DNA from 3 places in the Streptomyces sp. Tek67B01 genome. Region 3 is predicted to be linked to each of the others. Evidence: predicted binding sites of a transcription regulator. Region 3 holds the regulator's gene; each other region holds the start of a gene.

Region 1 (6,658 bases), 1.5 Mb from region 3:
ACGAGCAGGTCGTGGAAGCCATCAAGATCCTCGCGCGGGCGGAGGGCATCTTCGCCGAGACCGCGGGCGGTGTGACCGTCGGCGTGACGAAGAAGCTCATCGAGAACGGGCAGCTCGACCCCTCGCTGACCACGGTCGTCCTCAACACCGGTGACGGCCTCAAGACCCTGGAGGCGGTGGCCGCCGACAGCGGCCAGACCGCCACCATCCGCCCCAGCCTGGACGCGTTCCGCGCCGCCGGCCTGGCCTGAGGTCCGACCCACCCCCCTGTTCCCGGAAAGGCAGTAGCGCCATGAGCGTCAACGTCCGCATCCCCACCATCCTGCGCACCTACACCGGTGGCCAGGCCGAGGTGCCCGCCGAGGGCGCGACCCTTTCCCAGGTCATCGAGTCCCTGGAGAAGAACCACCCGGGCATCGCGGCCCGCGTCCTGGACGACCAGGGCAAGCTGCGCCGCTTCGTGAACGTCTACGTCAACGACGACGACGTGCGCTTCGAGGGCGGCCTGGAGGCGGCGACGCCGGACGGCGCCGGGGTCTCGATCATCCCCGCCGTGGCGGGCGGCTGCTGACACCGGGGTCACCGACACCACATCCCTGAATTGCCCCCTCCGCTAAAAGCGGAGGGGGCAATTCTGGTTGATTGGGCGCGGTAGAGTTGGGGAAGTCCCCTCCGCTGTTCTTGCCCGCCGCATATGAGCGGGCCACCGGATGGTTGACATTGAGTCAACATGCGAGCCTGGTATGGGCCTTTGGTGCCTGATGTCGGGCCCGAGTTGCCCGGGAGTATGCGTAAATTTCGCTTGATATCCCTATTCCTTCTTGTCCGGAATTCTCGTCGGAATGACCTGTTGCAGACAGCACCGGTGCGGATACATTCAGCCGCGGTCGAGGCGTTCCGGCGCAAGTTCTGACCCGGGTCCGCGAAGTGCGGTCCTGCGCAAGGGCCAGTAATAGGGGAGTTAGGCATGGCTCAGGGCACCGTCAAGTGGTTCAACGCGGAGAAGGGCTACGGCTTCATCGCGGTCGACGGTGGTGCGGATGTGTTCGTCCACTACAGCGCCATCCAGATGGACGGGTACCGCACCCTTGAAGAGGGTCAGCGGGTCGAGTTCGAGATCTCGCAGGGCCAGAAGGGTCCTCAGGCGGACATGGTCAAGCTCGCACTCGGCTGACCCGGCGCGATCGACCACCGACGCAACAGGTCTCAGGACCACACACGCACGAGGGGCCCACATCCCGGACACGGGATGTGGGCCCCTCGTGCGTCCCGGCCGGGGACTTCGCCCGGCGTTGCCCGAAGCCGCTTGCACTCGACGGGGTCGAGTGCTAATCATTGGCGTTAGCACTCTCCAGTCGAGAGTGCTACTGAAACGAGGACCGGGTCGGTGAGGCCCGAGGGTCCGGCGGGAAGGAACCGCCGGGCTCGCAGGCCGTCCGTCGCGGGCGCGGGCGCGGTCCAGGAGCAATCCACCCCAGTCCTGGAGGACCACTTCAGATGGCCAAGATCATTTCGTTCAACGAGGAGGCCCGGCGCGGTCTCGAGCGTGGCATGAACCAGCTCGCCGACGCCGTCAAGGTCACCCTTGGCCCCAAGGGTCGCAACGTCGTCCTTGAGAAGAAGTGGGGCGCCCCCACGATCACCAACGATGGTGTCTCCATCGCCAAGGAGATCGAGCTCGAGGACCCGTACGAGAAGATCGGCGCCGAGCTGGTCAAGGAAGTCGCCAAGAAGACGGACGACGTCGCGGGCGACGGTACGACCACCGCAACCGTGCTGGCCCAGGCGCTGGTCCGCGAGGGCCTGCGCAACGTGGCCGCCGGCGCCAACCCGATGGCCCTCAAGCGTGGTATCGAGAAGGCCGTCGAGGCCGTCTCCGCCGCCCTGCTCGCGCAGGCCAAGGATGTCGAGACCAAGGAGCAGATCGCTTCGACGGCCTCCATCTCCGCCGCCGACACCCAGATCGGCGAGCTCATCGCCGAGGCCATGGACAAGGTCGGCAAGGAAGGCGTCATCACCGTCGAGGAGTCGCAGACCTTCGGTCTGGAGCTCGAGCTCACCGAGGGCATGCGCTTCGACAAGGGCTACATCTCGGCGTACTTCGCCACCGACATGGAGCGTATGGAGGCGTCGCTCGACGACCCGTACATCCTGATCGTCAACTCCAAGATCGGCTCGGTCAAGGACCTGCTGCCGCTCCTGGAGAAGGTCATGCAGTCCGGCAAGCCGCTGCTGATCATCGCCGAGGACGTCGAGGGCGAGGCCCTGTCGACCCTGGTCGTCAACAAGATCCGCGGCACCTTCAAGTCCGTCGCCGTCAAGGCCCCGGGCTTCGGCGACCGCCGCAAGGCCATGCTCGGTGACATCGCCATCCTCACGGGCGGCACCGTCATCTCCGAGGAGGTCGGCCTCAAGCTGGAGAACGCCGGTCTCGACCTGCTCGGCCGCGCCCGCAAGGTCGTCATCACCAAGGACGAGACGACCATCGTCGACGGCTCCGGTGACAGCGACCAGGTCCAGGGTCGCGTCAACCAGATCCGCGCCGAGATCGAGAACTCCGACTCGGACTACGACCGCGAGAAGCTCCAGGAGCGCCTCGCGAAGCTGGCCGGCGGCGTGGCCGTCATCAAGGCCGGCGCCGCGACCGAGGTCGAGCTCAAGGAGCGCAAGCACCGCATCGAGGACGCCGTTCGCAACGCGAAGGCGGCCGTCGAAGAGGGCATCGTCGCCGGTGGTGGCGTGGCCCTGCTCCAGGCCTCCTCGGTCTTCGAGAAGCTGGAGCTCACCGGTGACGAGGCGACCGGCGCCAACGCCGTGAAGCTCGCGCTGGAGGCCCCGCTCAAGCAGATCGCCGTCAACGGTGGTCTCGAGGGTGGCGTCGTCGTCGAGAAGGTGCGCAACCTCCCGATCGGTCACGGCCTGAACGCCGCGACCGGCGAGTACGTCGACATGATCGCCGAGGGCATCATCGACCCGGCGAAGGTCACGCGCTCCGCGCTGCAGAACGCCGCGTCGATCGCCGCGCTGTTCCTGACCACCGAGGCCGTCATCGCCGACAAGCCCGAGAAGGCCGGCGCCGGCGCGCCGGGCGGCATGCCGGGCGGCGACATGGACTTCTGATCGGCCCCGGCTGATCGGTAATCCGCTTCACGCACCACGTTCCGAGGGCGGCACCCCCACTGGGGGTGCCGCCCTCGGGCGTTCGCGCCCGGCCAGGTCCGCCGCCCGGCCAGGTCCGCCGCCCGGCCAGGTCCCCGCCCGGCCGGTCGCCGGGGCGGCGGCCGTAAGGGTGTGCCCGGCACTCGGAACGGGACCGCGGGCCGGGCGGCGGTCTGGTTGACTCGGAGGCATGAGCGAGAGCAGCGCACCCTTCGTCAAGATCTGCGGGTTGAAGACCGCGCACGACGTCGACGTGGCCGTCGAGGCCGGGGCCGACGCCATCGGGTTCGTGTTCGCCCCGGGCAGTCCGCGGACCGTCGACGCCGCGACGGCGCGGGAGCTGGCCGCGCGAGTCCCGGCGGGGGTGCTCACCGTCGGGGTGTTCCGCGGGCAGTCCGTGGAGGAGGTCGGGCGGCTGACGCGGGAGAGCGGGGTGCGCTCCGTACAGCTCCACGGCGACGAGGGCCCCGAGTACTACGAGGCCCTGCGCGCCGAAGGCCGTACCCTCATCCGCGCCACGGCCACCGCCGTCACGGAGGCCGGGGAGTACGGAGAGGACCTGCTGCTGATCGACGCCCCCGACCCCGGCTCCGGCAAGCCGTGGAACTGGGGCTCCGCCGAGTTCACCGCCCCCCGGGGCCGCTGGCTGCTGGCCGGGGGGCTCGACCCCGCCAACGTGCGCGCGGCGCTGCGGGCGACCGGCGCTTGGGGCGTGGACGTCTCCAGCGGCGTGGAGCGGGAGCGCGGGGTGAAGTCACCGGAGCTCATCCGCGCGTTCCTGGCGGCGGCGCGCGACACCCGCGACGGTGATAGCTGAACGCAACCGTTCGACTACCCAGGGCGATGAATCCGGCATGGCTGCTTCCGCTGCCGGGCAGACACCCTGTATGGACACGGACCTGCTCGGCTGGCTTGGACGCCTGACGTCCCGCCTCGCCCCGGGGGGCGGTGGCGGAGCGGCGGTACCCGCCCCCCGCCGCGCCCCCGTCTTCACCGCCGATTTCGCCTCCCCCACCCAATGGGTCGCCGGCCGTTCATGGGCCTATCCCGACGGCGGCCCCGTCAACCCGGGCGACAACAAGCTCGACCACCTGGTGGACGACCCCGCCTACAGCCGTGGCGGGGTCTTCCGCGCCACGCGCCGCCCGGACGGCAACTGGGACACCGGCCTGCTCACCACCGAGGGCAGCGACGAGGGCTTCATGGTCCGCACCGGCGACCTGCTGGAGGCGCGGGTGCGGCTCCCGGTGGAGGAAGGCGCCTGGCCCGCGATCTGGACCTGGCGGGACGGCGGCCAAGAGATCGACGTCTTCGAGTACCACCCCGACAACCCCGACCTGCTGGAACTCTCCAACCACGTCCGCGAGGCGCACCGCTACCACCGCGACCCCTCGGTTCGGCCCGGTGCCTGGGTGGACCTGAAGGTGGAGTTCGGGCGGAACTCGGTCGTCTGGTGGGTCAACGGGGCCCGCGTCTTCTCGGACCGCCGGGGCGTGGGGCGGGGCTGGCACGCGTACCTCATCGTCAACCTGTCGGTGTGCGCGGGCAATTACCACCCGGCTCCCGAGCCGGAGGTGACGGAGATGTCCTACGAGGTCTCCGAACTGCGCGTCTACCGCGGCTAGCCCTCCCGGTCACTTCCCCCGGCCAACCCCCACCGGCGGCCCGGCCGGTGGGGCGCGGTCCGGCGGCCGGTTCCGCGGGTCAGGGGGTGGTGCGGGGGAGAGCGTTCACCAGGGTGGCGCCGCGTTGGGCGTCGTCGACGCTGATCGCGAAGTCCCGGCCGCGGGAGCGGATCACGAGGCACGGGCCCCCTCGTACCATCACCGTCGTCCCGAGCCGGCTGACGCGGTAGCCCCAGCCGCCGACCTGTGAGGGGCGGCGTTCCTCCACGCGCGCCGGGACCTCGATCTCCTCGGGGGACCAGCGCCGCACGGGCCGCCCGACCGGCCCGTAGGCCACTTCCAGCGCCGTGCCGGTGACCCGCACGGTCACGGAGGCGAACACCAGGAGCAGGAGGGAAGAGAAGAACAGCACCACGGCCGGCGCCCACATCGCGCCCCCCGGCCCGACGATCCCGGCGACGGCGAGCCCGACCGCGATGAGGGCGAGGAGGGCGGCCGTCGCCTGCATCCACCGGTTCGAGGCGTGTGAGCTCCAAAGGACCCGTTCGGCGTGTGCCATGGCGCCTCCAAGATCGATCGCGGAGCCGTCTCCCACGTCTCCCGCCGCTGCGGCCTCCCCTCCAGTCTCCCCCGAAGGGCGCCGGTGGGGCCGGTGGGGCCGGGAACAGCGGCGTACGGTGGAAAGGTGAGGCGGGAGAACCCCGGGAGGCCGACGATGGGCGACGAACGGGACGCGTTCTTGGAGTGGACGCGGACGCGTCTGCGGGACGCCGAGATCGCCCTCCACAACGGTGACGCCGGTCCGCGCTTCGCGATCTGGTCCCGGCGCGAGCCGGTCTCGGTGATGGGCGCCTGGGAATCGGTCGTCGGGTACGAGGAGCTCGGCGCGCTCTTCCACAAGCTGGCGCGGACGTTCTCGGACTGCACCTCGTACGAGCACGAGATCATCGCGGTCGATGTCGTCGGGGACACGGCCTACACGGTCGGCTACGAGCGCACGCACGCGTCGGTCAACGGCGAGCCCCGGCGGTACGTCCTGCGCGCGACCCAGGTCTACCGCCGCGAGGACGGCGAGTGGAAGGTCGCCCACCGCCACGCGGACACGTTGGAGACCGACCGGGCCTGAGACCGTCACCCGAGACCCGTCACCTGAGCCCCGTCGGTCGCGGCGGGGCGGCCGAGAGGGAAGCCAGAGCGGCGGGCGGGACCGCGCCCGCCGCGGCCGAGCCGCGCAACAGCCCGGTCAGGTCGTGGGACCCGGCCCGCTCGGTGGTGGCTGCCGCCGTGGTGATGCGGTCCAACCGGAACCCCCGGCCGGCCCGTCGCGTGCGGCACCACGCGATGAGGTACCAGCGGCCGTCGACGGTGAGCAGTCCGGCGGGCTCCACCGCGCGGTCGCTCTCGTGGCCGGTCGCGTCGGTGTAGGACAGCCGTAGGACCGTGCCGGCGGTGAGCGCCTGCTCCACTGCCGCGCGGACCGTGGAGTCGACGGCCGATGGCAGTGTGACGATGCGTGCGCCCAGTCGCCTCGCCGCTGCCGAGGCCGGGCGGCCCATCGAGGCCGCGAGCTTCTGGGCCGCCGTGCGGGCCGCGCCGGCGTACGGGGTGGAGGCGTCGGTCGTGGCGAGCGCGACGGCCAGTGCCGAAGCCTCGTCGGCGGTGAAGTGGATGGGGGCCAGGGTCATCTCCGGGTCGATCGACCAGCCGCCGCCCCGCCCGGGCGTGGTGCGTACCGGGACACCGGTCTCCATCAGTGCCTGGAGGTCGCGCTGCACCGTACGGGTACTGACCTCGAACCGCCCGGCGAGCGCCGCGACCGTCAGCGGTCGCGGCGCCGCCGAACGCAACTCCTCCACCAGCGCGTACATGCGGGC
Region 2 (6,658 bases), 610 kb from region 3:
GCCGCCACCACGGCCAGCCCGGCCGCCCCGGCCCGCCGCCGGCGTCGCAGGGCGCGCCTGAGGCGGTCCCCGCCACGCCCCACCCGCAGCGGAGGAAAGAGCGGTACGGGACGCGCGGGCAGCGGCGTCGGAGCGGACGGGGGAGTGGGGCAGGTGGGGGAAAGGAACCCGGACATGCTGAACACCGCCTGGAAGTGAGTTCGGTGTCCGGACCCGGCGTCCGGACACCCCTCACGATCCGCCCGCGCCGCGAATCCCGCTCGCGCCTGTGGACGGTCCCCAGGTTGTGGATAACGCCGTCACCCCCGGGGGTGACAGGACTACGGCAGCTCGATGCCCAAGTCCCAGCCGTCGTGCGCGTGGGTGCACAGGCAGTCCCGGGACTCCGTCTCCGGCAGGGCCGCGACCGCGTCGAACAAGACCTCGCGCAGTCGCCCGACGTTCTCGCCGAACACCCTCAGCACCTCGGTGTGGGAGACGCCCTCGCCCGTCTCGGCGCCCGCGTCCAGGTCCGTGACCAGGGCCATCGAGGTGTAGCAGAGCCCGAGCTCGCGCGCGAGGACCGCCTCCGGATGCCCCGTCATGCCGACCACCGACCACCCCATGGCCGCGTGGAAGTGCGACTCGGCGCGCGTCGAGAAGCGGGGGCCCTCCACGACGACCATCGTCCCGCCGTCCACCGGCTCCCAGCCCCGCCCGCGCGCCGCGCCCATCGCGACCGCCCGGCCGACCGGGCAGTACGGGTCGGCGAAGGTGGTGTGCACGACGTTGGGCACCGAACCCCCGGGCAGCGGCTCCCCGTCGAAGAAGGTCTGCGTCCGGGACTTCGTACGGTCCACCAACTGGTCCGGCACCAGCAGCGTGCCCGGCCCGTACTCGGCCCGCAGGCCGCCCACCGCGCAGGGGCCCAACACCTGGCGCACGCCTACCGAGCGCAGCGCCCAGAGGTTGGCCCGGTAGTTGATCTTGTGCGGGGGGACCGTGTGGCTGCGCCCGTGCCGCGGCAGGAAGGCCACCGACCGGCCGGCCAGCTCGCCCAGGTACAGGGAGTCGCTCGGGGGCCCGTAAGGGGTCTCCACCTGGATTTCGGAGACGTCTTCCAGGAAGGAGTAGAAGCCCGAGCCGCCGATGACACCGATCTCTGCGTTCGCCATACGGTCACACTAGCCGGGCACGCGTAAGGCCCCGCCGCCCAGGAGGGCGGCGGGGCCTTACGGAAAGCGGACGGCGTCAGGCGGCCGAGCTGGAGCTGCTGCTCGCGCTCGAGGTGGACGACGACGAGGAGGCCGGGGCGGCGGCGGGGGCGGCCGTGGACGACGCGGCCGGCTTGGAGGCCGGCGTGCTGCTCGACGAGGCGCCACGGCTGTCGTTCCGGTAGAAACCGGAGCCCTTGAACACGATGCCGACCGCTGAGAACACCTTCTTCAGGCGTCCTTCGCAGTTCGGGCACACGGTCAGCGCGTCATCGGTGAACTTCTGCACGGCCTCAAGGCCCTCACCGCACTCGGTGCACTGGTACTGGTAGGTCGGCACGAATTTCCTCCTGGCACTCTCACTCAATGAGTGCTAACGACGCTCCATGGTGACGTATTCCGGCGGAACAGTCCACCGATCTCGGCCGCGCGGTGACCGATACCACCCTCAGACGGTGCTGAGGTCCCGCTGCCGGCCCCGGTTCTCCCGGCTCTCCCGGGCGTCCCGGTTCTCCGGGGTGGCCGACGAGCTCACGATCCGGCCGCCGGTCCTCGGGGCGAGCTTGGCCCGCAGCGAGAGCAGTGTGATCAGCGCCAGCGCCGTGGCGGCGGCCGGCACGAGGAAGCCGTACGCGGACCCGTGCGCGTCCGTCAGACGGCCGGCCACGATCACCGCGATGGCCTGTCCGAAGGCGACCGCGCCGGTCAGCCAGGTGAAGGCCTCGGTGCGGGCGTTCGCGGGGATCAGCGACTCGATCATCGTGTAACCGGTGATCAGGGCCGGGGCGATGCACAGACCGACGAGCAGGCCGAGCGCGGCGAGCAGGATCATCGAGTCGGCGGTCCACAGCAGGGCGGCGGTGGCGGTCAGACCGATGTAGCCGAGCAGCAGCCGGCGGCGCGGGCCGATCTTCCAGGCGATGGCCCCGCAGGCGATGCCGGCGACCATGTTGCCCGCCGCGAAGACGCCGTACAGCAGGCCGTTGGCTCCCGGGTTGCCCATCTCGTTGGAGAAGGCGGCCATCGACACCTGCATGCCGCCGAAGACGGCGCCGATCCCGAGGAAGGCGACGATCAGGACGCGCAGGCCCGGGAAGGACAGGGCCGACGCGCGCCGGGTGCCGGTGGAGGCCTGGGCGTGCGCCTTCGGCTGGGTGGCGCGCTGGGCGGCGAAGAAGAGCCCGCCGATCAGCGACAGGGCGGCTTCGGTGATGAGACCGGCCGAGGGGTGCAGGCCGGTGCACAGCGCGGTGGCGAGGACCGGGCCGACGACGAAGGTGAACTCGTCGGTGACCGACTCGAACGCGGCGGCGGTCGGCAGCAGCGGCGAGCCCTCCAGCTTGGCGGCCCAGCGGGCCCGGACCATCGGGCCGACCTGCGGCACCGAAGCGCCGGCGGGGATCGCGGCGGCCGCGAGGGCGAGGACGGGGGCGCCGAGCAGCGCGAGCGCGGCCAGGGCGCTCACGGCGGTGGCGTGGACGAGTACGACCGGCAGCAGGACGGCGCTCTGGCCGTGCTTGTCGGTGAGGTTGCCCATCACGGGGGCGCACAGCGCCATGGAGATGCCGGTGACGGCGGCGACGATGCCGGCGTTGGCGTAGGAGCCGGTGGTGTGCTGGACGAGCAGCAGGATGCTGATGGTCAGCATTCCGAAGGGCAGCCGGGCGGCGAAGCCCGGGAGCAGGAAGCCGAGGGCGCCGGGCGTGCGCAGGAGCTGCCCGTAGCCGGGGCGGGCGGACGTGTCGGTCGTGACCGCGGATGTCACGGCCTTGCCTTTCCGCTGCCTGGTAGAACTCCCCGTCTGCGGACGGTGCATCGCCTTGTGAGCGAGTCGCACCCGTACATGTGGGAGCCCCGAGAGCTGTCCTCTTGCGCAGAACCGAGTGATACCTGGGCGCCCACTGCGGGAGGGAGCCACGGCCGCTTTGCGGTCGCGCCAGCTCTGCGTCAGGCAGAGTTGGTTCGATGTGGTGTGCCTTTATCGTACAGGGAGAGTGGCTACTGCGCCCTGTGATTCCGACGACAAGGAATGTCTTCACCTGCGATTAACCGGAATTTCGCATTCCATGTGCCCCCAAAGCGGGGCAGAGACCCCCACCGGGCCGCGAAATCACAGATTTAGAACGTTGCTCTAACGCTCTGTTCGCCCTGTTCGCGCCGCCCCGACTACGTCCCGTTGGGACCCGTACCCAGCCAGCCGGCGAGCTTGCCGCCCCGCGCGACCGCCCGCAGCCGCGCCTCCGCCGCGTCCCGCACCTGGTCCGTCGCCACGACCAGCAGCTCGTCCCCCCGGCGCAGCACCGTGGACGGCGCCGGTACGAAGCTCTTGGCGTCCCGGACCACCAACGTCACCGAAGCCCCGGCCGGGAGTCGCAGCTCGCCGACCTCCACGCCGTGCATCCGCGAGGCCGGGGGTATGGCGAACGACAACAGGTGTCCGCGCAGCTTCTCCAGCGGAGCGGACTCGATGCCCAGGTCCGCCGCGCCCTCGCCCGCGTCGCCCAGCTCCAGCTTGCGCGCCAGCCACGGCAGCGTCGGCCCCTGGACCAGCGTGTAGACGACGACGAGCACGAAGACGATGTTGAAGACCCGGTCGCTCCCCTCGATACCGGTGACCATCGGGATCGTGGCCAAGATGACGGGCACGGCGCCGCGCAGGCCCGCCCACGACATCAGGGCCTGCTCCTGCCAGGGGATGCGGAAGGGCAGCAGGCTGACGAAGATCTCCAGCGGCCGCGCCACCATCGTCAGCACCAGCCCGATGATCACCGCCGGCCAGAAGTCGCCCGCCAGCTCGTGGGGGGTCACCAGCAGTCCCAGCAGGACGAACATGCCGATCTGGGCGATCCAGCCCAGTCCGTCGGCGAACCCCCGCGTGGCGGGCCAGTGCGGCAGCTTCGCGTTCCCGAGCACCATCGCCGCCAGGTACACCGCGAGGAAGCCGGAGCCGTGCGCCAGCGCGCCGGCCGCGTACGCGGTGATGGCGATGGCCATGACGGCGATCGGGTAGAGACCGGAGGCGGGCAGCGCCACGTGCCGCAGGCCGTACGCGCCGAGGAAGCCCACCGTCAGTCCGATGGCGACGCCGATGGCCAGTTCCAGGGCGATCTTGCCGATCAGGACGTACCAGTCGTCCACCGGGCCGACGGTCGCGAAGGACACCACCAGGATGACCACCGGGGCGTCGTTGAATCCGGACTCCGCTTCCAGCACACCCGTCACCCGGGAGGGGAGCGGCACCTTGCGCAGGACCGAGAAGACGGCCGCCGCGTCGGTCGAGGAGACGACCGCGCCGATCAGCAGGGCCTGGCGCCACTCCAGCCCGACCAGGTAGTGCGCCCCCGCCGCCGTGACCCCCACGCTGATCGCGACCCCGACGAGGGAGAGCATGATCGCCGCCGGCAGGGCCGGCTTGATTTCTTTCCACTTGGTGCCCAGACCACCCTCGGCGAGGATCACGACGAGTGCGGCGTAGCCGATGACCTGCGTCAGCTCGGCGTTGTCGAAGACGACGTTGCCTATGCCGTCCTGGCCTATCGCTATGCCTATGCCGAGGTAGATGAGCAGGCTGGGCAGACCGCTGCGCGAGGAGACGCGTACCGCCGCTACCGCGACGAGCAGCACGAGCGAGCAGACCAGCAGGAGCTCATTGAGCTGGTGGACGGTCAGCGGGCGGCCCTTTCCCTCATGTGCCCTGACGGATCGTTCCTCCGAGAGCACGTACGACAAGCACTTTCGTTACCTTACCTAATCTTTGACGGAGTCTTTACTCGACAACCACATTGTGAAACGCCGGTCCGGCCCTGTCCTTCGGACCTCGACCCCTGGCGGATCACCGGGGGTGGTCCTGCGCCTATGGTTGCTTCCAGCAATCCCAGGACCACCCTGCCCCTCTAAGGACAGCGATGCCCGCCAACTCATCCGGCCCTTCCGTCAAGAAGAAGGGACGACGCGCACGTCTGATCGTGCTCGTCATGGTCCTGGCGCTCTTGGCGGGACTCGGCTACGGGGCGTACTGGAGCGTCGACGGCGTCCGTGCCTCCCATCCCCAGACCACCGGCTCCCTCAAGCTGCCCGGCCTGACCGGGACCGTCGACGTCAAACGCGACGAGCACGGAATCCCGCAGCTCTACGCCGACAACGACGAGGACCTCTTCCGCGCGCAGGGCTTCGTCCACGCGCAGGACCGCTTCTGGGAGATGGACGTCCGCCGCCACATGACCTCCGGGCGGCTCTCCGAGATGTTCGGCTCCGGCCAGGTCGAGACCGACGCCTTCCTGCGCACGCTGGGCTGGCGCCAGGTCGCGCAGGCCGAGTACGACACCAAGCTCTCACCGGAGACCAAGAAGTACCTCCAGGCGTACGCCGACGGGGTCAACGCCTACCTGAAGGGGAAGTCCGGCAAGGACCTCTCCGTGGAGCACGCGGCCCTCAAGCTGACCGGCGACTACACGCCGGAGCCGTGGACGCCGGTGGACTCGGTGGCCTGGCTCAAGGCGATGGCCTGGGACCTGCGCGGCAACATGCAGGACGAGATCGACCGTTCCCTCATGGCGGGCAAGCTCTCGCCGCAGCAGATCGAGGACCTCTACCCGCCGTACCCCTTCGACCGGAACAAGCCGATCGTCGAGGGCGGCTCCGTCTCCGGCGGCAAGTACGCGCCCCAGGGCACGGCGTCCGCGGGCTCCACGGGCGCGGGCACGACGGGTACCGGCACCGGTACGAGCGGCACGGGCACGACCGGCACGGGCTCCACCGGTACGACCGGCACCGGCTCCCAGGCCACCCCGAACGGCGGTATCAGCACCGGCCTCGCCGACAACACCTCCGCCCAGGGCGCGAGCGTCGGCCTGCGCACCCAGCTGTCCTCCCTCGCCAAGACCCTGGACGAGATCCCGGCGATCCTCGGCCCCAACGGCAGCGGCATCGGCTCGAACTCCTGGGTCGTGGCGGGCAAGTACACGACCACCGGCAAGCCGCTGCTCGCGAACGACCCGCACCTCTCGCCCCAGCTGCCCTCCGTCTGGTACCAGATGGGCCTGCACTGCCGCGCGGCCTCGCCGCGCTGCCAGTACGACGTCGCCGGCTTCACCTTCTCCGGCATGCCGGGCGTGGTCATCGGCCACAACGCCGACATCGCGTGGGGCATGACCAACCTCGGCGCCGACGTCACCGACCTCTACCTGGAGCAGGTCAAGCCCGACGGTTACGTCTACGACAACAAGGTGGTCCCCTTCACGACCCGTGAGGAGGAGATCAAGGTCGCCGGCGGCAAGAGCAAGCGGATCACGGTCCGCACCACCAACAACGGCCCCCTGATCTCCGACCGCAGCGACGAACTCGCCACCGTCGGCTCCCGCGCCCCGGTCTCCGGCTCCGCCCCCGACCGCGGCGACGGCTACGGCGTGGCCCTGCGCTGGACGGCGCTGGACCCGGGCAAGTCGATGGACGCGGTCTTCAAGCTC
Region 3 (6,658 bases):
TACGAGAGAGCCCGCGCTCACGCGTCCGACACGCCGAACCGCCCGGCGAGTGTGGCGCGTTGCGCACGCACGAAGCCCGCGTCGACCACCGCTCCGTGACCGGGCACGTACAGCGCGTCGTCCCCGCCGAGCGCCAGCAACCGGTCCAGCGCGGCGGGCCACCGCGCCGGGACCGCGTCCGGGCCGGCCTGGGGTTCGCCCGACTCCTCCACGAGGTCCCCGCAGAAGACGACCTCCCGCTCACCGGGCACGAAGACCGCCAGATCGTGCCGCGTGTGCCCCGGCCCGACGTTCGCCAGCAGCACCTGCACCCCGCCGAGCTCCAGCGTCCACTCGCCCGACACCAGGTTCCGCGGCGTCGCAAGCAGCTCCGCGGCCTCGGTGGCCTCCGCCTCCGCCAAGCCGTGCCGGACCGCGTCCTCCCGCAGGGCTTCCCGGTCACTGGCGAGGTGGGCGTCCAGCCCGACCGCGCCGTAGAACTCGGCCCCCGAGAAGGCCGAGCCGCCCAGCACGTGATCGAAATGTCCGTGCGTGAATGCGATATGGGTCACGTGCCGGCCGGTCAACCGCTCGGCCTGGGCCCGCACGTCCACGCCTTCGCGGACGCACGAGCCGGGGTCGATCAGAAGGACCGACTCGTCCCCAACCACCAGCCCCACCGTGCAGTCCCACACCGGTAGTCGGCGCCGCCCGGCCCGCCCGGTCAGCCGCTCCCAGCCCGCCTCTTCCCAACGCACGTCCATGCGGGGACGCTACCCTGACGGGCCGCCCTTGCCTCCGGCGTACTGCCCGGCCGTACACTGACCGGGGGATCTCTGGCACTCGGATACGCAGAGTGCCAACACGGCCGCCCCGGGCCGACCGGAATCGACCGCAGCGACGACCCACCGCACTGGAGGTGTGCACGAGTGCTCAGCGAACGCAGGCTCGAGGTGTTGCGCGCCATCGTCCAGGACTACGTGGGGACGGAGGAACCGGTCGGGTCCAAGGCGCTCACCGAGCGCCACCGGCTCGGCGTCTCCCCGGCGACGGTCCGCAACGACATGGCCTTGCTGGAGGAGGAGGGCTACATCGCCCAGCCCCACACCAGCGCCGGACGCATCCCCACCGACAAGGGCTATCGGCTCTTCGTCGACAAGCTGGCGGGGGTCAAACCGCTGTCGACGCCCGAGCGCCGGGCCATCCAGAACTTCCTCGACGGCGCGGTCGACCTCGACGACGTCGTCGGGCGCACCGTGCGACTGCTCGCGCAGCTCACCCGGCAGGTGGCCGTGGTGCAGTACCCGAGCCTGACCCGCTCCACCGTCCGGCACGTGGAGTTGCTGTCGCTGGCACCCGCGCGCCTGATGCTGGTGCTGATCACGGACACCGGGCGGGTCGAGCAGCGGCTCGTCGACTGCCAGACCCCCTTCGCGGAGACGTCGCTCGCCGACCTGCGGGCACGCCTCAACAGCAGGGTCGTCGGCCGTCGGTTCACCGACGTACCGCCGCTCGTGCAGGACCTTCCGGACTCCTTCGAGGCCGAGGACCGGGCGACGGTCAAGGCCGTCCTCGCGACCCTGCGGGAAACGCTGGTGGAGGAGGCGGAGGAACGGCTGATGATCGGCGGTACCGCCAACCTCACGCGCTTCGGACATGATTTCCCCCTGACGATCAGGCCGGTGCTGGAAGCGCTGGAGGAGCAGGTCGTGCTCCTCAAGCTGCTGGGCGAGGCCAGTGAGTCGGGGATGGCCGTGAAGATCGGGCATGAGAATGCCTACGAGGGACTGAACTCCACGTCCGTCGTCTCGGTCGGTTACGGTTCGGGCGGCGAAGCAGTCGCCAAACTCGGCGTGGTCGGACCGACCCGCATGGACTACCCCGGAACGATGGGAGCGGTACGCGCAGTGGCACGTTACGTCGGACAGATCCTGGCGGAGTCGTAAGTGGCCACGGACTACTACGCCGTTCTCGGCGTGCGCCGCGACGCATCGCAGGACGAGATCAAGAAGGCCTTCCGTCGCCTGGCGCGCGAACTCCACCCGGACGTGAATCCGGACCCGAAGACGCAGGAGCGCTTCAAGGAGATCAACGCGGCCTACGAGGTCCTCTCGGACCCGCAGAAGAAGCAGGTCTACGACCTCGGCGGCGACCCGCTGTCCTCCTCGGGCGGTGGCGGCGGCGCGGGCGGATTCGGTGCGGGTGGCTTCGGCAACTTCTCCGACATCATGGACGCCTTCTTCGGCCAGGCCTCGCAGCGCGGGCCGCGCTCGCGCACCCGCCGGGGCCAGGACGCCATGATCCGCCTCGACCTGGAACTGGACGAGGCGGCCTTCGGGACCACCAAGGACATCCAGGTCGACACGGCCGTCGTCTGCACCACCTGCTCCGGTGAGGGCGCCGCACCCGGCACCTCCGCGCAGACGTGTGACATGTGCCGCGGACGCGGCGAGGTGTCGCAGGTCACCCGGTCCTTCCTGGGCCAGGTCATGACCTCGCGGCCCTGCCCGCAGTGTCAGGGCTTCGGTACCGTCGTCCCCACCCCGTGCCCCGAGTGCGCGGGCGACGGCCGGGTCCGCTCCCGCCGCAGCCTCACCGTCAAGATCCCGGCGGGCGTCGAGAACGGCACCCGCATCCAGCTGGCGGGCGAGGGCGAGGTCGGCCCCGGCGGCGGCCCTGCCGGCGACCTGTACGTGGAGATCCACGAGCTGCCGCACCCGACCTTCCAGCGGCGCGGCGACGACCTGCACTGCACGGTCACCATCCCCATGACGGCGGCGGCCCTGGGCACCAAGTGCCCGCTGGAGACGCTCGACGGCATGGAGGAGATCGACATCCGGCCCGGCACCGGGTCCGGCCAGGCGATCCCGCTGCACGGCCGCGGCGTCACGCACCTGCGCGGCGGCGGTCGCGGCGACCTGATCGTCCACGTCGAGGTCACCACCCCCGGCAAGCTCGACGCGCAGCAGGAGGACCTGTTGCGCCAGCTGGCGAAGCTGCGGGGCGAGGAGCGGCCGATGGGCCAGTTCGCACCGGGCCAGCAGGGTCTGTTCAGCCGCCTCAAGGACGCGTTCAACGGCCGCTGACCGGCCCGCCGCACCTCGTACGAGCTCGGCCCGGGGACTGCCCCGGGCCGGGCTCGCGGTCTTCGCGGACCCGGGCCCGCGAGGGCCCCGCGGTGGCGTCGGGCCGTCGCCGGGAAGCGGACTATGCCAGGCGAATGCCGTGATTCGGCCCGGTGCGCCGGACGTGGCACGATGCAGGGCATGTCCACCGCGCCGAACGGTCTCTCCCCGTACCCGATCGTGCAGGCCCCCATGGCGGGCGGTGCCTCCTGTCCGCCGCTCGCCGCCGCCGTGTGCGAGGCGGGCGGCCTGGGGTTCCTGGCCGGCGGCTACAAGACGGCCGACGGGATGTACCAGGAGATCAAGCAGGTACGCGCCCTCACCCGGCGGCCCTTCGGTGTCAACCTGTTCATGCCGCAGACCGGCTACGTCGACCCCGCGGCCGTCGAGACCTACCGGGGGCAACTGGCCGGCGAGGCGACCTGGTACGAGGTGTCCCTCGCGCCGGACGACACCGTCGGCACCTGCGACGACGGCTACGACGCCAAACTCGCCATCCTCCTGGAGGACCCCGTCCCGGTGGTCTCCTTCACCTTCGGCTGCCCGCCGGCGGGCGTCTTGACCAGGCTCCGCGAGGTGGGCACGTACACCGTCGTCACCGTGACCGCCGTCGACGAAGCCCGCGCCGCCCAGGCCGCGGGCGTCGACGCGGTCTGCGTCCAGGGCGTCGAGGCGGGCGGTCACCAGGGCACCCACCGCGACGACCCGGAGACCGACGGCACGGCCGGCGTCGGCCTGCTCGTCCTCGTCGCGGCGGTGCGCGAGGCGGTGGCCCTTCCGATCATCGCGGCGGGCGGGGTGATGCGCGGCGCGCAGATCGCGGCTTTGCTCGCGGCGGGCGCCGACGCCGCCCAGCTCGGCACGGCCTTCCTGCCCTGCCCGGAGTCGGGCGCCGACCCCCTGCACAAGAGGGCGCTGACGGACCCGCTGTTCCCGCACACCGAACTCACCCGGGCCTTCTCCGGCAGGCCCGCCCGGGGCCTGGTCAACCGCTTCATGCGCGAGCACGGCCCGTACGCCCCGGCCGCGTACCCGCAGGTCCACCACCTGACCTCGGGACTGCGCAAGGCGGCGGCCGCCGCCGGCGACCCGCAGGGCATGGCGCTGTGGGCGGGTCAGGGACATCGGCTGGCGCGGGCGCTGCCGGCCGGGGAACTGGTGGAGGTGCTCGCGGCGGAACTCGTCGGGGCACAGAGCGCGTTGAAGGTCATGCAGATGAGGAGAGCGTCATGACGGCCCCGGTGTTCGTGGTCGAGAAGGTCCCCGCGGGGCCGGAGTTCGTGCTGGACGGCCCGGAGGGGCGGCACGCGGTCTCCGTCAAGCGGCTGAACCCGGGCGAGGCGGTGGTCCTCGCGGATGGCCGGGGCCGCTGGGCCGAGGGCGTCGTGAAGTCGGCGGAGGGCAAGGACCGGCTGGTCGTCGCCGTGTCGGGGGTCTTCGAGGAGCCGGAACCGGCCGTCCGGATCACCGTCGTACAGGCCCTGCCCAAGGGCGACCGGGGCGAACTCGCGGTCGAGACGATGACCGAGACCGGGGTCGACGCGATCGTGCCCTGGCAGGCGTCCCGGTGCATCACCCAGTGGCGCGGCGAGCGCGGCGCCAAGTCCCTGGCCAAGTGGCGGGCCACCGCCCGGGAGGCGGGCAAGCAGTCCCGTAGGGTGCGCTTCCCCGAGGTCGCCGAAGCCCTGTCCACGAAGCAGGTGGCGGCGCTGCTGGCCGGCGCCGACCTGGCCGTGGTCCTGCACGAGGACCGCGACACCCCCTCGGGCGCCCTGGCCACGGCCCCGTTGCCCACCGCCGGCTCCGTCGTGCTGGTGGTCGGCCCGGAGGGTGGGGTCTCGCCCGAGGAACTCGCCGTCTTCGCGGCGGCCGGCGCCCACCCGTACCGCCTGGGCCCCTCGGTCCTGCGCACCTCCACCGCCGGTACGGCCGCGACGGCGGTCCTGCTGGCGCGGACGGGCCGCTGGTCCTGACCCGGCCCGTCCCCCGTGCGGGAGCGGGGGATCGAGCCGGCCCCGAGCCGGTGGATCACCGCGCCGGTTACGATGCCCCGACCGACTGGATGTCTTGAACCGAGGCACGTCACGAGAGGCGCAGCAATGGCCGGGGAACCGCAGGCGGACTGCCTGTTCTGCAAGATCGTGGAGGGGAAGATCCCGGCGACGATCGTCCGCGAGTCCGAGACGACCGTCGCCTTCCGGGACATCAACCCGCAGGCGCCCACGCACGTCCTCGTCATCCCGAAGGCGCACTACCCCGACGCCGCGTCCCTGGCAGCCGCCGAGCCGACGCTCGCCGCCGACGTGCTGCGCGAGGCCGGGCAGATCGCCGCCGGCGAGGGCATCGACGACCACGGCTACCGGATCGTGTTCAACACCGGCGCCGGCGCCGGCCAGACCGTCTGGCACGCGCACGCGCACGTCCTCGGCGGTCGCGGCCTCCAGTGGCCCCCCGGATAAGACGTGTCCGTACGGGAGTTCGTGGTCCTGGGGACCGCAAGCCAGGTCCCCACCCGGGCCCGCAACCACAACGGCTACCTGCTGCGCTGGGACGGCGAGGGCATCCTCTTCGACCCGGGCGAGGGCACCCAGCGCCAGATGCTGCGCGCCGGGGTCGCCGCGCACGACATCGACCGGATCTGTGTGACCCACTTCCACGGTGACCACAGTCTCGGCCTCGCCGGGGTGATCCAGCGGATCAACCTCGACCAGGTGCCGCACCCCGTCACCGCGCACTACCCGGCCTCGGGGCAGAAGTTCTTCGACCGGCTCCGCTACGCCACCGCCTACCGCGAGACGGTGCGGCTGCGCGAGGAGCCGGTCGCGGGGGACGGCACGCTGGCGGTCGGGCCCTCGTACACCCTGGAGGCCCGGCGGCTCTCGCACCCGGTGGAGTCCTTCGGCTACCGGATCACCGAGCCGGACGGACGCCGGATGGTGCCGGAGCTGCTGGCGCGGCACGGGATCAAGGGACCGGACGTGGGTCGGCTCCAGCGCGAGGGCGGCCTGGGCGGCGTCGGTCTGGACGAGGTCAGCGAGCACCGGCCGGGGCAGCGGTTCGCCTTCGTGATGGACACCCGGCTGTGCGCGGGCGTGGACGCGCTCGCCGAGGGCTGCGACATGCTGGTGATCGAGTCGACGTTCCTGGACGAGGACGTGGCGCTGGCCGGCGACCACGGCCACCTCACCGCCGGACAGGCCGCGCGGGTGGCCAGGGACGCGGGCGTCCGACACCTGGTGCTGACGCACTTCTCGCAGCGCTACCCCGACCCCGCCGAGTTCGAGCGGCAGGCACGGGCGGCCGGCTTCGAGGGTGAACTGACGATCGCCGCGGACCTCGTACGGGTTCCCCTCCCGAAGCGCGGGTAGCGGGAGCCGGCTCAGGCCGAACCCGAGCGCCCGCACGGTGATGTGGGTCACACTGGGTTTCGGTTCGTCCGCGCTCGGGCATCCACGACGGCTGTCCGCCGCGGGGCCAGGGCGCGGGGGCGAACCGTCCACCTCGGGCGCACACAGGAAGCGGGGAGCACACGTGACCAGTCGGGACAGCCGCAC

The links. Region 3 encodes HrcA, which represses chaperone genes, less so after heat shock. Its sites were predicted from a motif close to TTNGCACTCNGNNNNNCNGAGTGCNAA; they were not measured.
Region 1: a site for HrcA is predicted at 1,306-1,332, ahead of groL (chaperonin GroEL). Genes of this name have one in related genera too.
Region 2: a site for HrcA is predicted at 1,544-1,570, ahead of ACV7NM_RS18950 (FmdB family zinc ribbon protein). Genes of this name have one in related genera too.

The regions. Positions count from the first base shown of each region.
Region 1 covers NZ_JBUYUY010000001.1:3,343,880-3,350,537, reverse strand. The annotation lists gene thrC (threonine synthase) at 1-251, shown strand, start outside; gene ACV7NM_RS14995 (MoaD/ThiS family protein) at 293-571, shown strand; gene ACV7NM_RS14990 (cold-shock protein) at 968-1,174, shown strand; gene groL (chaperonin GroEL) at 1,498-3,120, shown strand; gene ACV7NM_RS14980 (phosphoribosylanthranilate isomerase) at 3,350-3,976, shown strand; gene ACV7NM_RS14975 (LamG domain-containing protein) at 4,014-4,784, shown strand; gene ACV7NM_RS14970 (hypothetical protein) at 4,864-5,343, opposite strand; gene ACV7NM_RS14965 (nuclear transport factor 2 family protein) at 5,500-5,910, shown strand; gene ACV7NM_RS14960 (helix-turn-helix transcriptional regulator) at 5,930-6,658, opposite strand, start outside.
Region 2 covers NZ_JBUYUY010000001.1:4,191,530-4,198,187, forward strand. The annotation lists gene ACV7NM_RS18940 (hypothetical protein) at 1-176, opposite strand, end outside; gene ACV7NM_RS18945 (S-methyl-5'-thioadenosine phosphorylase) at 321-1,154, opposite strand; gene ACV7NM_RS18950 (FmdB family zinc ribbon protein) at 1,231-1,533, opposite strand; gene ACV7NM_RS18955 (MFS transporter) at 1,642-2,958, opposite strand; gene ACV7NM_RS18960 (potassium/proton antiporter) at 3,360-4,913, opposite strand; gene ACV7NM_RS18965 (penicillin acylase family protein) at 5,099-6,658, shown strand, end outside.
Region 3 covers NZ_JBUYUY010000001.1:4,797,251-4,803,908, forward strand. The annotation lists gene ACV7NM_RS21515 (MBL fold metallo-hydrolase) at 18-743, opposite strand; gene hrcA (heat-inducible transcriptional repressor HrcA) at 909-1,925, shown strand; gene dnaJ (molecular chaperone DnaJ) at 1,926-3,065, shown strand; gene ACV7NM_RS21530 (nitronate monooxygenase) at 3,246-4,337, shown strand; gene ACV7NM_RS21535 (16S rRNA (uracil(1498)-N(3))-methyltransferase) at 4,334-5,077, shown strand; gene ACV7NM_RS21540 (histidine triad nucleotide-binding protein) at 5,204-5,563, shown strand; gene ACV7NM_RS21545 (ribonuclease Z) at 5,567-6,472, shown strand; gene ACV7NM_RS21550 (PfkB family carbohydrate kinase) at 6,513-6,658, shown strand, end outside.